2 regions of the Nocardia gipuzkoensis genome follow, and region 1 is predicted to be linked to the other one. Evidence: riboswitches for the same ligand, from Rfam matches in the RefSeq annotation. Region 1 holds a riboswitch; the other holds the start of a gene.

Region 1 (7,270 bases):
AGGAAAGGCACGCCCTCCGCGGACATGCCCAAATGGTCGACCGACAGCGCGGGCAGCTTGGAGATGACGGGTTGCAGCGAGGCCAGCATCGTGCCGTCGATGTAGACCTCGACGTGCCAGCCCGCCAATTCGTACGCGCGCAGCGCCTGCAACGTCATCCCGGTGATGTCGGTGGCCGCGCGTTTGAGGTTGAAGCGCAGCGCGCGCACGCCGATGCGGTCCAGTTCGAGGATCTCCTCGTCGCTGGCGTCGAGGTCGAGCCGGGTGACACCGACCCAGCCCGGACCGAGTTCGGCGAGGGCGGCCTTCAAGTACGTCTGGTCGGTGCCCTGGAACGACCCGCTGACCACCGCGCCGCCGCCGATGTCGAATCGCGACATGCGCTTGCGGTAATCGGCGATGGTGAACGGGTCGGGCAGGTAGCCCTCGTTCTCGGCCAACGGAAACCGCGGGTCGAAGATGTGCAGGTGGGCATCGAACACTTGTACAGAATGCCTCAGTGTCGGATTTTCCGCTGCCACAGCGGGGGTGTCGCGGTGGCAGCGGAGTCGTTCGCAGCCGGGTGATCAGACCTTGTGCGGTTCGCTGGCGCGCAGCATGTCCTCGCGCTCCACCACCTTGACCCGCTCGCGGCCCTCGGGCTCGCCGAGGGAGCGCTCGTGCGCGTCCAGGCGGTACCAGCCGGCCCAGGTGGTGAACGGAATGCCCTTGCTCTCCAGGAACTCGGTGACGGCCTCGGGTTCGGGCCGCTCGGCCGGTGCGAAGCTGGGAGCGTCGTCCAGCAGGCAGGCGATGGTCTCGTTGGCGTCGCCCTTGGTGTGACCGATCAGGCCCACGGGGCCGCGCTTGATCCAGCCGGTGACGTAGGTGGCGGGCATGTACCGCGCGGCGCCGTCGGCGTTCTCGTCGGTGATCACGCGACCCGCTTCGTTCGGCACGGTGCCCGCCTGGTCGTCGAACGGCAGGTGGGTCAGGTTCTGCGACAGGTAGCCGACAGCACGGTAGACCGCCTGCACGTCCCAGTCCTTGAACACGCCGGTGCCCTTGACGTTGCCGGTGCCGTCGAGCTGGGTGCGCTCGGTGCGCAGGCCGACCACCTTGCCGTTCTCGCCGAGCACCTCGGCGGGCGATTCGAAGAAGTGCAGGAACAGCTTGTGCGGGCGGTCGCCTGCGTCGCGGATGGCCCACTGCTCGAGGGTGTTGGCGACCATGTCCACCTGCTTGGAGTGGCGGCGCGCGGCTTCGGAGCCTTCGTCGTAGTCGATGTCCTCGGGGTCGACGATGACTTCGATGGTGGGCGAGTGGTCGAGTTCGCGCAGTTCCAGCGGGGTGAACTTGGCCTGTGCCGGGCCGCGACGGCCGAAGACGTGGACTTCCACGGCCTTGTTGGCCTTCAGGCCCTTGTAGACGTTCGGCGGGATCTCCGTGGGCAGCAGCTCGTCGCCGGTCTTGGCCAGCACGCGCGCGACGTCCAGCGCGACGTTGCCGACGCCGAGGACCGCGACCTTCTCCGCGTCCAACGGCCAGGTGCGGGGCACGTCGGGGTGGCCGTCGTACCAGGAGACGAAGTCGGCGGCGCCGAAGGAGCCGTCCAGATCGATCCCGGGGATCGGCAGGGCGCGGTCGGCGTTGGCGCCGGTGGAGAAGATCACCGCGTCGTAGAAGGCGCGCAGGTCGTCGAGGGTGATGTCGGTGCCGTAGTCGATATTGCCCAGCAGGCGCACCTGCGGCTTGTCCAGCACCTTGTGCAGGGCGGTGATGATGCCCTTGATCCGCGGATGGTCGGGCGCGACGCCGTAGCGGATCAACCCGAACGGCGCGGGCATGCGCTCGAACAGGTCGATGCTCACCTCGGCATCGGACTTCATCAACGCGTCGGCGGCGTAGATCCCGGCCGGTCCGGCGCCCACGATCGCGATGCGGAGCGGGCGGGTCTTCGCGGTGTGCGCGTCAGGCCCGGAGGAGGAAGCCTGCGTCACCGTGGAGGGCTCACGGACACCGCCGTCCTCTACTGCACTCTGTTCGGTCATCTTTTACGCGCACCTTATGGTCGAAACAATGAATGACGTCTGGGCTTAGCTTAGGCTAAGTTGACGCACCGGCTCGTCGCACCCGTCCGGTGCGGACGCCGGCGTTGCCGGCTCGTGGCTGCACGGTGCTCCGTTCCGCGGCGTGGAGCTGCCGATTCGCTATGACAGCAGGACGCCGTTCCGCGATTCTATCGGGATGGTCGATCCCACCCCGCGGCGGTGCGTGAACTCGGCGGATGTCATCGCAAGCCACATCCGTCGCTTACCCGGTTCCGCGCCGCCTATCGCGGCCGCCCGGCCCCGGTCGTGATCGCCGCGGTCCTGAGCCGGGGGCCGAGCGCTCGATACCCGCGCCGACCAGGGATCATCGAGTCATGAGCGAACAGCAGCCGACCCCGGGCGAGGATGAGATCATCCGGGTCGATCAGACCGACAAGCGCTCCGCGGCCCCGTTCATCGCGGCCGCGGTGGTCGCGGCGATCGTGCTGATCGCGATCGTGCTCGGCGGTGTGCTGTCGCCCGCTGAGAAAAATGTCACAGAAGCCGACCGCCTCGTGGCGGCCGTCCGCAATTTCGTCGACGGCTCCAATCGCAGCGACGCCGTGCCGCCGCCGGGCACCGCCTGCCAGGGTTTCGACGCGAGCCGCTCGCCGCTGGCGGGCCGAGACGGCGCCGGAAAGCCGGTCGAGATCACGAAAATCGACAGCCCCATGGTGGACGGCGACCGGGGCAAGGCGACCGTGACGACGAAGGTGGACGGGCGGGAGGCGACGTCGACCTGGAATCTCACCAGGTCCGGCGGCAAGTGGCTGGTCTGCACCTGAGCGTTCGCGCGGTGCGCGCCAGGGTTTGACAGGGTGACCCGGGTCGGTGCAATCTCAGTCGAAGGTCATGAGAACCAGTGTCAAGCCCCGGCATTACTGGTCGGCAACCCTCCTCCGCGGTGGGGTGCTCCGGGTGACGACCTGGCGGCGCCCCGGTCCCGGGCGCGGCAAGTGCGGATTCGCAGGAGGTGCACATGAGTTATGCCGGTGACATCACTCCGCAGCAGGCATGGGAACTGTTGCGGGACAATCCCGAAGCCGTCCTGGTGGACGTGCGGACGGAAGCGGAATGGAGGTTCGTCGGCGTCCCCGACACGAGCTCCATCGAACGGCCGACCGTGCTGATCGAGTGGGTCGACTCGACGGGTGCGCGCAACGAGGCGTTCGTCGAGCAGTTGAAGCAGGCGCTCGACGGTCACGACCCCGATGCTCCCGTCGTCTTCCTCTGTCGCTCCGGCCAGCGTTCGGTGGGCGCGGCGATCACCGCCACGTCGGCGGGTTACCGCACCTCCTACAACGTGCTCGAGGGCTTCGAAGGCCCGCTCGACGAATTCGGGCATCGCGGCGGCGCGGGCTGGCGTGCCCTCGGACTGCCCTGGCGGCAGTCGTGATCACCGGCGGCGCGTTCGACAAGCCACTGCCTGACGGCGTCGGCCCCGCGACGCTCGGCGTGCGTGGCGGCCTGCGGCGCTCCGGTTTCGAGGAGACCGCCGAGGCGCTCTTTCTGACCTCCGGCTTCGTCTACGAGAGTGCCGAGGCCGCCGAGGCCGCGTTCACCGGCGAGGTGGAGCACTTCGTCTACTCCCGCTACGGCAACCCCACCGTGGCCATGTTCGAGGAGCGGATGCGCCTGCTCGACGGCGCCGAAGCGTGCTTCGCGACCGCGAGTGGCATGTCCGCGGTGTTCACCGCGCTGGGCGCGCTGCTGAGCGCGGGCGACCGGCTCGTCGCCGCGCGCAGCCTGTTCGGCTCGTGCTTCGTGGTGTGCAACGAGATCCTGCCGCGCTGGGGCGTGGAGACCGTCTTCGTCGATGGCGAGGATCTCGACCAGTGGGAACAGGCGCTGTCGGTGCCCACCCAGGCGGTGTTCTTCGAGACGCCCGCCAATCCGATGCAGACGCTGGTCGACGTGCGCCGGGTAACCGAGCTGGCGCACGCGGCGGGTGCGAAAGTCGTGCTGGACAACGTGTTCGCCACTCCGCTGCTGCAACGTGGCTTCGAACTCGGCGCCGACGTGGTGGTCTACTCGGGCACCAAGCACATCGATGGGCAAGGCCGCGTGCTGGGCGGCGCGATTCTGGGCGCGCAGGACTACATCGGCGGGCCGGTGAAAACGCTGATGCGCCATACCGGTCCGGCGCTGAGCCCGTTCAACGCGTGGACACTGCTCAAGGGTCTGGAGACGATGCCGCTGCGGGTGCGCCATTCCACGGAGTCCGCCCTGCGCATCGCCCGCTTCCTGGAGAGCAACCCGGCCGTCAGCTGGGTGCGATACCCGTTCCTGGAATCACATCCGCAGCACGCGCTGGCCACCGGTCAGATGAGCGGAGGCGGCACCGTGGTCACCTTCGAGCTGAACGCACCCCAGAACGAGGCGAAGAAGCGCGCTTTCGAAGTCCTGAACGGGTTGCGCATCGTCGACATCTCCAACAACCTCGGTGACGCCAAGAGCCTGATCACGCACCCGGCCACCACCACCCACCGCGCCATGGGCCCCGAAGGCCGGGCAACCATCGGCCTGACCGACGGCGTCGTGCGCATCTCGGTGGGCCTCGAAGACGTCGAAGACCTCCTGGACGACCTCGACCACGCCCTTTCCTGACCACGGAACCGTCGCGCGATCGGTCAGCCGATCGGCACGGTGACGCCGGGCGACGACGGTGCGCCGCGCAGAATCAAGTGGCTCGCGACATCGTCCTTCTTGTCGTTCTTCTTGCCGTTCTTGTTCTTGCCGGGCAGGTCGAAGGCCAGTCGGATCGTACTGACGCGGCCGGGAGCGAGGCGCGCGGAGTCGCCGGGCGAATTGAGTTCGGCGGTGACCACCGCGTCGGGCGGGACGGAGCGGCCGCCGGTGGTCACCAGCCGTTGATCGGCTACGACAAGGGTTTGTTCGCGGTCGGACACGTTGGTGACCGTAAGTGTCACGATTGTGTGGGAATCGGCCGCGGTTGTCGCGTCGGAGGCCACGCCGGTCACGGTGAAAGCGAAGTTTCCGTCGCGCACGGCAGGACCCGGATTCGCGGCCTGCCCGCCGGTCGACGGCAGCGAGGCATCGGTCGGCGTGGCGGCTTCGCTGGCCGTCGGACCCGCAACAGGTGCGGACCCGAAGTCGATGCCGCTTCCGAGCAGCCACAACCCCACCGCGGCGACGAGCGCCGCTCCGGCGGCGAAGGGTATCCATCCGCGCAATCGATGATCGCGTTGCCCGGCCTGAGCGGCTGAACGAACCTCGGCCGTCGGGGGCGTCGGGGTGGCGGCCGTCAGCTTCCGAGTAGCCGGGTGGCCGGCCGGTGCCGTGGTATGCGTGACAGGCGGGGGCGGTAGCGCAGGTGCGGATCGGGCCAGGGCAGCCGAGGCCGCCGCGGCGAAATTCCCCGCGCTGCTGTAGCGCGCGTCCGGCTCCTTGGCCATCCCCCGGGCTATGACGGCGTCGAGTGCGGCCGGGACGTCGCGGGCAGCCCGCGCGGCACGCGGCGGTTCGCTCGTCAGGTGCGCGTGCATCTGCTGTGCCGGATCGCCTTCGCCGTAGGGCGGTTTTCCGGTGAGGGTTTCGTAGAGCACGCAGGCCAGCGAATAGACATCGGACCGGGCGTCGACCGTGCCGGTGAATCGCTCCGGCGCCATGTACCCCAGTGTGCCGACCACCAGCCCGGTAGCGGTGAGCGCGGTGCTGTCGGCGGCACGGGCGATACCGAAGTCGATCAGATACACGAAACCGCTGGTGTGCAGGAGGATGTTGCCCGGCTTCACATCGCGGTGCACGAGTCCGGCCGCGTGCGCGGCGTCCAGCGCCTCGGCGGCCTGGACGATGACGTCGACGGCCCGATCCGGTGGCAGCGCGCCCGATTTCAGGCGTGTGCCGAGGTCGACACCCTCGATATAGGCCATCTCCAAGAACAGGTGGCCGTCGACCTCGCCGAATGCGTGGATCGTCACGATGTGCGGATTGCGTACCCGGGCGCCCAACCGCGCCTCCCGCTCGAAGCGCTGTCGATAGAGCGAATCGGCGGTGTACGCCGCGGACAGCACCTTGAGTGCGACGGCGCGCCCGTCATGGTCGTGTGCCAACCACACCTCGCCCATGCCGCCGCGACCCAGCAAGCGTTCGAGAGAATAGTTCCCGAACGTGCCGCCGGGGCCCTGCACGAGCATGCCTCGACCGTATCGCCGGGTTCCGTCGCCCTCGCAGGCGGGCCCGGTCGCCCCCCTTCACATGCTGTCGATGGAGCGCGTCACGCGGAGTCCGGCGGCTTCGTCAGGCCTCGATGGCGCGTTCGATTTCGGCGAGATGGGCGATATTGGCCTGGTCGTCGGGGCTGGCGCTCGGTTCGGTGGTGAACCAGGCGTCGAGGATTTCGCGGAGTTCGGCGCTGGAGGTCGAACGTAGGCTCAGGGCCAGGACGTTGGCGTCGTTCCAGGTGCGGGCGCCCGCCGCGGTCGAGGCGTCCGCGCAGAGCGCGGCGCGCACGCCGGGGACCTTGTTGGCCGCGATCGAGGCGCCGGTGCCGGTCCAGCAGCAGACGATCGCCTGGTCGGTATGGCCTCGAGCCACGTCACGGGCCGCCGCTTCGCTGGCCCATGCCCAGTCGTCACGCTCCTCGGCGGACAGCGCGCCGTGCAGCACGATCTCGTGACCGCGCTTGCCCAGCTCGCCGACCAGTTCCTCGGCCACCCCGACCCGCTCGTCCGCCGCCACCGAGATCCGCATGCCCCCAGCGTAGTTGCCGCTTCGCCGTGTCGTCCCGCTTCGTGCTCGACCCGGCACACGCCGTCGGGGGTTGACAGTATCCTGTCAAATATGACAGCATACTGTCATGACCACGAAGACAGTGCACATGGCCGTTTACGACACCCTCGCCGACTGGGAGGTGGGCGCGGCCACCGCGCACATCAACAAGCCGAGCTGGCATCGGGAGCCGGGAACGTGGCAGGTGAGGACGGTGGGGCTGAGCGCGGAGCCGATCACCACGATGGGTGGGATGCGCATCGTGCCGGACGTCGTGCTCGCCGATCTCACGCCCGCCGGCAGCGCGATGCTGATCCTGCCGGGGGCGGAGACCTGGGAGGGGCCGGAACTGGATCCGTTCACGCACAAGGCGCGCGAGTTCGTGGCCGCCGGTGTCCCGGTCGCCGCGATCTGCGGCGCGACGTTCGGCCTGGCCAAGGCCGGCCTGCTCGACACCCGCAAACACACCA
Region 2 (7,270 bases), 680 kb from region 1:
GCCCAACGTGATCTGGAAGTAGTAACTCAGGAACAGGAACATCGCGAACATCGCGATCGGGATGAGCAGTGCCGCGAGGAACGCCCCGCCCCGGTTGATCTCGCCCGGGATGTGCAGCGGCAACAGCGGGTTCGACGACCGCCGTTCGATCACCACGAAGGCGGCGAGCAGAACCGGTCCGGCGATCAGCAGCGCCAGGGTGCCACCGGCCAGCCAGCCGTCCTCGGCGGCGCGGCTGAAGCCGTACACGATGGCGATCAGGCCCAGCGTCACCGTGACGGCACCGGGCATGTCGTATCCCCCGACGCGCGGCGCCGGCACGTCCTTCGCCACCCAGGCCAGCGCTCCGAGCAGCGCGAGCAGCGCGATCGGCGTATTGACCAGCAGGCACCAGCGCCACGACGCGTACTCGGTGAGCGCGCCGCCCGCGATCAGGCCGAGCGCCGCACCGCCCGCGGAGATACCCGCGAACACGCCGAAGGCGGTGGCCCGCTCACCTGGCTCGGTGAACGTCACCGACAGCAGCGAGAGCGCGGCCGGGGCCAAGAGTGCGGCGAACGCGCCTTGTAGCGCGCGTCCGGCGAACAACTCCGCACCGTTCTGGGCGAGACCGGCCAGGGCCGAAGCGCCCGCGAAGCCGATCAGGCCGATGATGAAGATCCGGCGGCGCCCCAGGTAGTCGGCCATCCGGCCGCCCAGCAGCAGCAGGCCGCCGAAGATCAGCGTGTAGGCGGTGAGCATCCACTGCCGGTTGCCGTCGCTGATGTCGAGATCACGCTGCGCGAACGGCAGCGAGATGGTCACGATGGTGGCGTCCAGAACCACCATGAGCTGGGCCGATGCGATCACTGCCAGCGCGAGCCAGCGCGCTGAGCCGCCCGGTTTGTGCGGCGCGTGCACCGCTGTCGCCGTGTCCGTCACGGTCATCTCCTCGTCCCTCGATGAACTGAAGCCATCCTGGCATTGGACGCCATTTGTCGTCAAGCGAAAAATGTCGCAATACGACATTTGACTGTTACGGACAGAAGAACGGAGGGTTGGGTTACCATCGGGACATGCTCGAGTCATCGACGTCGATGGGCACGAGCGCCGCTGCAGCTGCCGCGAGCGCCCCGGGCCTGCGCGAACGCAAGAAGCAACAGACCAGGTTGCGCATCATCGCGGCGGCCCTCGACCTGTGCGACGCCCAGGGCTTCGAGGCGACCACGATCGAGCAGATCGCCAACGCCGCGGATGTCTCGCCGCGCACGATCAACCGCTATTTCGACAGCAAAGAGGACATCGTGCTGGGGCCGGTCCAGGACTTCGGCCGCACCGTGGCCGAGACCCTGCGTCAGCTGCCGCGCACCGGCAACGAACTCGCCGCGCTGCGGCAGGCCTTCCTGTCCGTGGTCGATCGAGCCGCCGAGGCGGGTGAGGCCGACCCGCTGTCGTTCCGGCAGTTCCAGAAGATGCAGCGGATCCTGCGCAGCAGTCCGTCGGTCAGCGCGCGCAGTCTCGAACACGCCGACGACAAGAACACCGCCATCGCCGCGGTGGTCGCCGAGCGCCTCGGCACCGAACCGGACGCCCGCGCGGTGCGGCTCATCGTCGGCACCTGGCAGCTGATCGGCCACGTCGGCATGGAGTGCTCGGACGACCTGTTCCTGGACGATGACATGGCCACCGCGGCCCGGGCCGGGCGCTCCAACTTCACCGAGACCTACGACGAATTCGTGCGCAGCTGCTGCGTCGCGCCGACTGCCTCCGATCAGGGGCGTGCGCTGGAGGATTTCGGACGCTGACGGACCGCCGGTTATGATGCCGGGCAGGTCATGAGTATCAGCGCCAAGCCCCGGCTCGCTGGTCGGCAACCCTCCATCCGCGGTGGGGTGCTCCGGGTGATGACCTGGCTCCCGAAAGCCGGGAGCAAGCGCGTACCAGGAGGTCGCCGGCATGTGTTGTTGTTCACACCGCTAACCCCTGCTGTACCGGCGAACACCTTTTGGGAGCAAACCATGAGTGAATCCACCGTGCGCGGGGCCGAACACGACCCGACGCAGTGGTCCTTCGAGACCGAGCAATCGGGCCGGACTCCGGACGGACCGATCGATGCGGCCGCCCTGCCGACCTACCGGACTACGCACCCCACTCAGGTCGGATCAGCCATGCACACCCGCGTGGCTAACATCGGGAAGGTGCGTTCCCTCGTGATTCACCCCGCGTCGACGACGCATTCGCAGCTCACACCCGAGGAACGGCTCGCCCCAGAACCGGTCCGTCTCGCGGTCGGCCTCGAGGACATTCCGGCCGATCTGCGCGCCGGTTTCGCGGCGGCGACGACGTGACCGTGGATACCGAACGGAGCGCCCGGACCTCCGCCGTCGCCCTGCCGCCCTCGGACGGGCAGCTCGGCACCATCGCCATCGGCGATGTGCGACTGGAGAACGGAGCGGTCATCCCGGACGTGCGCCTGGCGGTGCAACGCTGGGGTGAGCTCTCCCCCGGACTGGACAACGTCGTGCTGGTCGAACACGCGCTGACCGGCGATTCGCACGTCGTCGGCAAGCCCGACGACGTACACGAGATGCCCGGCTGGTGGGACGGCATGGTCGGGCCGGGCGCGCCGCTGGACACCGACGAATGGTGTGTGATCGCGACGAACGTGCTCGGCGGCTGCAAGGGCAGCACCGGGCCATCCACTCTCGCCCCTGATGGAAAGCCATGGGGCGCGAGGTTTCCCGAGATCTCCATCCGCGACCAGGTGACCGCGGAGGCCGCTCTGCTGGACCTGCTCGGCGTCGAGCGGCTCGCCGCCGTGGTGGGCGGGTCGATGGGCGGCATGCGGGTGCTGGAGTGGATGGTCGGCGCACCGGAGCGGGTCGCCGCGGCGCTGGTGCTGGCGGTCGGCGCTCGCGCTACCGCCGACCAGATCGGTACCCAGACCACTCAGATCGCGGCGATCAAGGCCGACCCGGACTGGCAGGGCGGTGACTATCACGGCACCGGCCGCGCCCCGACGACGGGCATGGCCCTGGCTCGGCGGATCGCGCACCTGACCTACCGCACCGAATTCGAGCTGGACCACCGATTCGAGAACAAACCGCAGGGCGACGAGGACCCGTGGAACGGCGGCCGGTACGCGGTGCAGAGCTACCTCGACCACCAAGCCGAGAAGTTGTGCCAGCGTTTCGATCCCGCCACCTACGTGTTGCTGACCGAGGCGATGAACCGCCACGACGTCGGCCGTGGTCGCGGCGGCATCGAGGCGGCGCTCGCGGCGACGCCGGTGCCCTGCGTGGTCGGTGGCGTCGACTCCGACCGGCTGTACCCGCTGCGTACCCAGCAGGAGCTCGCCGATCTGCTCCCCGGCTGCGACGGACTGGAGATCGTGCACTCCCGCGACGGGCACGACGGGTTCCTCACCGAGGCGGCGGCGGTGTCGAAACTGCTGACCGAGACCATGCGACTAGCCCGGACCGGTGTGCGACCCGAACGCTGACCGGTTCGCTGGTCGCCACCTCACAGCGCCGCGGCCCGCCGCGCCGCTTCGATTCGGTTGATATTGGTCTCGATCCACTCCCGCAGCGCCGCTATCGGCGTGCGCAGGCTGTGACCCAGCTCCGTCAGCGTGTACTCGACCCGCGGCGGCACGGTGGGATGCACTGTCCGCGTGACGAATCCGTCGGTCTCCAGCTGACGCAACGTCTGCGTCAGCATCTTCTGGGAGATGCCGTCGATGCGGTGGCGTAGATCGGTGTACCGCATGGTTCCCTCGGCGAGCGCGTCGATGATCAGCACCGTCCACTTGCCCGCGATGTGGTCCAGGACCTCCCGCGTGGGGCACTTCGCGGAGTAGACGTCGGCGGGCAGACCCGAATCTTCGAGATACGTGCGCACCTATCGGAGTGTAGCGCACTGAAAAGTGCCTTCTTCCCATTGGAGTGTGACTCTCCAATAGTAAGAAATATGGAAACACAGATACTTTCGGTGGCCGATGCGATTCGAGGACGTCGCACGGTACGGCACTATCGCCCCGACCCGGTGCCGCCCGACCTGATCGAGGAATTGCTCGAGTTGGCGATGCAGGCACCGAGCGCGTGGAACATGCAGGACCGGTCGATCGTGGTCGTCACCAGTGCGTCCGGCCGTGACGCGCTGTCGAAGGCGGCGTTCGGTCAGCCGCAGCCGAAGGAGGCGCCGGTGGTGCTGGTCTTCGTCGCCGATGCCGCCGCCTGGCGGAAGCACAACACCGATATCGCCGAACTGGCCGGCCGCAACGGCGCGTGGAACGCCGAATTCACCGCGTTGTTCGACGCGCGCGCCGAGTACCTGGCCTTGGAGCAGCGCGGACTGCTGCGGGAGAACGCCGTCAAGAACGCGATGATCGCGGCCACCTACGCGATGCTCGCCGCCACCGGGCTCGGCCTGGCCTCCGCACCGATGAACGGCTGGGACCCGGACCTGGTGAAGGAAGCCATCGGTATCGGCGACCGCGAGGATCTCGCCATAGCGGTGCTGATCACCATCGGCTACAGCGACGCAGTCCCGCCCCATCCCGGGCGACGGCCGCGTGAACGAACGATTTTCGCCGAGCGATACGCCGCTGCCCGCTGATCACCTAGGGCGACCCGGCCCGGCCGGGTCGCCGATCGCTCGAGCTGTCAGCCGACGCCGAGCGTGTTGATCGTGGCCGCGAGGAACAGGATGCTCGAGCCCAGCAGGGTCAGCGCGCCGACGTCGAAGGGTTTGCTGCGCACCGCGAGCAGCCCGACCTGCGCGGTCGGCAGGCACAATCGGAACGCCGCCGCCAGCAGCGTCGCACCGCCGAAGAAGAAGGCGCCGCGCCGCCACCGGTCGGACGCCACGAACACCACCGCCACCACCATGACCAGCGTCACAACCGCCATCGGCAGATGGCAGCGCAGAAACTGCGCCCCCAGACTCCGGGCACCACCCCGGTGCTCCGCGATAGGCGTGTCGGCATCGGTCACACCCAGATTCTTGCAGACTCCCCCACGCCCGGTCCGCCGGAGGTTCTTCGAGCCGAACGGCCGGACGGCGGCTGAGGGGCCCGGGTTGCGGCCGCTCACCTGCCAAGTGACCTCATCCATGCGTCGTGCTCAGCCGGTGAGAGCATCCGGCCGCCGCTGCACCCCGGTGCCCAGCGGGCATAGGTCTTCTGCGGCTCCACCGTGATCACGTCGACGACCTTCACCAACTCGGGCGGCACTTCCCCACCGAAGTGCCGGACTATGCCGTCGGTCTATCGGCATCGGCGGAACATAACGGCGGCCGATTGTGACTCCGGCCATAAAAGCCACGGTGTTACTCGCCGCCATCTGGCCACTTACCTGAACGTTCGGAACTGCTCCCGAAAGTGCGTACTTGTCGTTGTCGCCGGGTGGGCAAACACTCGGTCCTTGTCACGGGACCGTGAGTCTCACGCACAGCGCGCGATTGGAGTCGCATGAGCGATCAGAAACCTGCGGTATCCGTGCTCGGCACGGGTTCGATGGGTTCCGCCCTCGCGGAAGCCTTCCTCGCGGCGGGACATCCGACCACTGTGTGGAATCGCAGCCCGCAGCGGGCGGCTCCGCTGGTGGCCGCGGGCGCGCGCCAGCAGCTCGCCGTCGCCGATGCCATCGCCGCCAGCCCGCTGATCATCACGTGTCTGACTACGTTTCAGGCGACCCGTGGCAGTCTGATCGCCGCCGAGACCGAGCTGAACGGGCGAACCCTCGTCACTCTCAACAGCGGCGCCCCTGCCGACGCGCGGGATTTCGCGCGCTGGGCGAGCGGCCGAGGGGCGCGCTTTCTCGGTGGCGCGATCAAGAACGTACCTTCGGCTGTCGGAAAGCCGGACACATTGCTGTACTTCGGCGGCGAACAAGCCGTCTTCGACGAGCACAGCGAAACACTGCGAGCACTCGGTGGCGACCTTGTCCATCTGGGCGCCGAACCGGACCTCGCCGCTCTCTACGAATCCGCCGTCGGTGCCACACTTCTCCCCGCACTGCTCGGATTCTTCGAAGGCGCGGCGGTACTGTCCGCGCGCGGTCTGGCCGCACGCACAATGGTGCCGTATTCGATCAAATGGCTACAGATGATCGAGTCACTGCTTCCGATCATGGCCGACGAGATCGACAACCGGGACTTCACCCGGCTCGGCTCATCGATCGCGCTGTTCCACGCCGCGATCGGCGACGACGAGCGGCTCGGCCCGGAGTCGGGCGTCGATATGTCCTGGCATGCTCCGATGCACGACCTGCTGCGCCGAGCGGTAGCCGAGGGACTGGGTGAGCAGAGCATCACAGCGCTGATCCAGCTACTGGCACCCGACCCCCGGCGGATCAGGATCCACGAAGCCTGACATCCGCGCCCGGCCCGGATCCCGTCTCGCGCGCCGGATCAGAAAGCGTTGTCGCTCAGTTGTGTTGCCGCCCCTGGAAACAGAGGCACGTTCGGGGAGCTGACAGCATGTCGATCATGACCACTCGACGACTTCCCCTTCTCGCCGCCGCGCTTCCGGCCGTGGCGATGGCGCTGGGCTCCGGCGCCACCGCTACCGCGACCCCTCCGCTGTCGCCTCCGGTGACCGAGGAGGTCTTCTCGGTGCCCGGAACCGTGTCGGCGAAATTCCACAACCCGAACGCCGAGGGTGTGTGCTGGGTGTACAACGACGACACCGGCGAGATCTTCGGCGGCAACAACCCCACATCGTTCGCCATCGCGGACGGCAAGATGGTCCAGTCGTCGCTCGGCAACGGAAGCCTGCCCGCCGGACAGATGCACGTGCGTGGCGCATGCGCCTGGGAGCGCCCCACCGGTGATCCCCGCCACGGCTACACGTCGATGACCGACGTCATCACCGTCGACGTGATCGGCAAGCCGAGCACGGGCAGCTTCGGCTGAGCCCTGGCGGGTAGACCCGGCGCCCCGGCGGTGGCGGCGCCTGATTGACTGGAACGGTGTTCCATCTGATGTTCCACGAGCCGTGCATTCCGCCGAATACCGGCAACGCGATTCGGTTGGTCGCGGGGACCGGGTGTCATCTGCATCTGATCGAGCCGCTGGGGTTCGAGCTGTCGGAGCCGAAGTTGCGCAGGGCCGGGTTGGACTACCACGATCTGGCGTCGGTGACGGTGCACGCGAATCTGGCGGCGGCGTGGGAGGTGTTGCGCCCGGAGCGGGTCTTCGCGTTCACCACGCAGGCCGATACCCGGTTCACCGACGTGGCCTACCGCGAGAACGACGTGCTGCTGTTCGGGACCGAACCCACCGGGCTGCC

The links. A riboswitch is a leader RNA that binds a small molecule or an ion and turns the genes downstream of it on or off. The one in region 1 is predicted to bind S-adenosylmethionine.
Region 2: another riboswitch for S-adenosylmethionine. It lies ahead of LTT66_RS06935 (PLP-dependent transferase); the one in region 1 lies ahead of LTT66_RS09975 (rhodanese-like domain-containing protein).

Annotation. Positions count from the first base shown of each region.
Region 1 is NZ_CP089225.1:2,161,735-2,169,004, reverse strand. It holds gene LTT66_RS09990 (amidohydrolase family protein) at 1-482, opposite strand, end outside; gene LTT66_RS09985 (FAD-dependent oxidoreductase) at 567-1,919, opposite strand; gene LTT66_RS09980 (Rv0361 family membrane protein) at 2,405-2,854, shown strand; SAM riboswitch class IV at 2,918-3,034, shown strand; gene LTT66_RS09975 (rhodanese-like domain-containing protein) at 3,049-3,465, shown strand; gene LTT66_RS09970 (O-succinylhomoserine sulfhydrylase) at 3,462-4,676, shown strand; gene LTT66_RS09965 (serine/threonine-protein kinase) at 4,700-6,226, opposite strand; gene LTT66_RS09960 (RpiB/LacA/LacB family sugar-phosphate isomerase) at 6,330-6,782, opposite strand; gene LTT66_RS09955 (type 1 glutamine amidotransferase family protein) at 6,889-7,270, shown strand, end outside.
Region 2 is NZ_CP089225.1:1,485,390-1,492,659, forward strand. It holds gene LTT66_RS06925 (MFS transporter) at 1-927, opposite strand, end outside; gene LTT66_RS06930 (TetR/AcrR family transcriptional regulator) at 1,056-1,784, shown strand; SAM riboswitch class IV at 1,811-1,921, shown strand; partial or broken gene LTT66_RS06935 (PLP-dependent transferase) at 2,148-2,327, shown strand; gene metX (homoserine O-acetyltransferase MetX) at 2,324-3,481, shown strand; gene LTT66_RS06945 (winged helix-turn-helix transcriptional regulator) at 3,502-3,879, opposite strand; gene LTT66_RS06950 (nitroreductase family protein) at 3,949-4,596, shown strand; gene LTT66_RS06955 (DUF3017 domain-containing protein) at 4,644-4,889, opposite strand; gene LTT66_RS06960 (NAD(P)-dependent oxidoreductase) at 5,450-6,352, shown strand; gene LTT66_RS06965 (hypothetical protein) at 6,469-6,894, shown strand; gene LTT66_RS06970 (tRNA (cytidine(34)-2'-O)-methyltransferase) at 6,951-7,270, shown strand, end outside.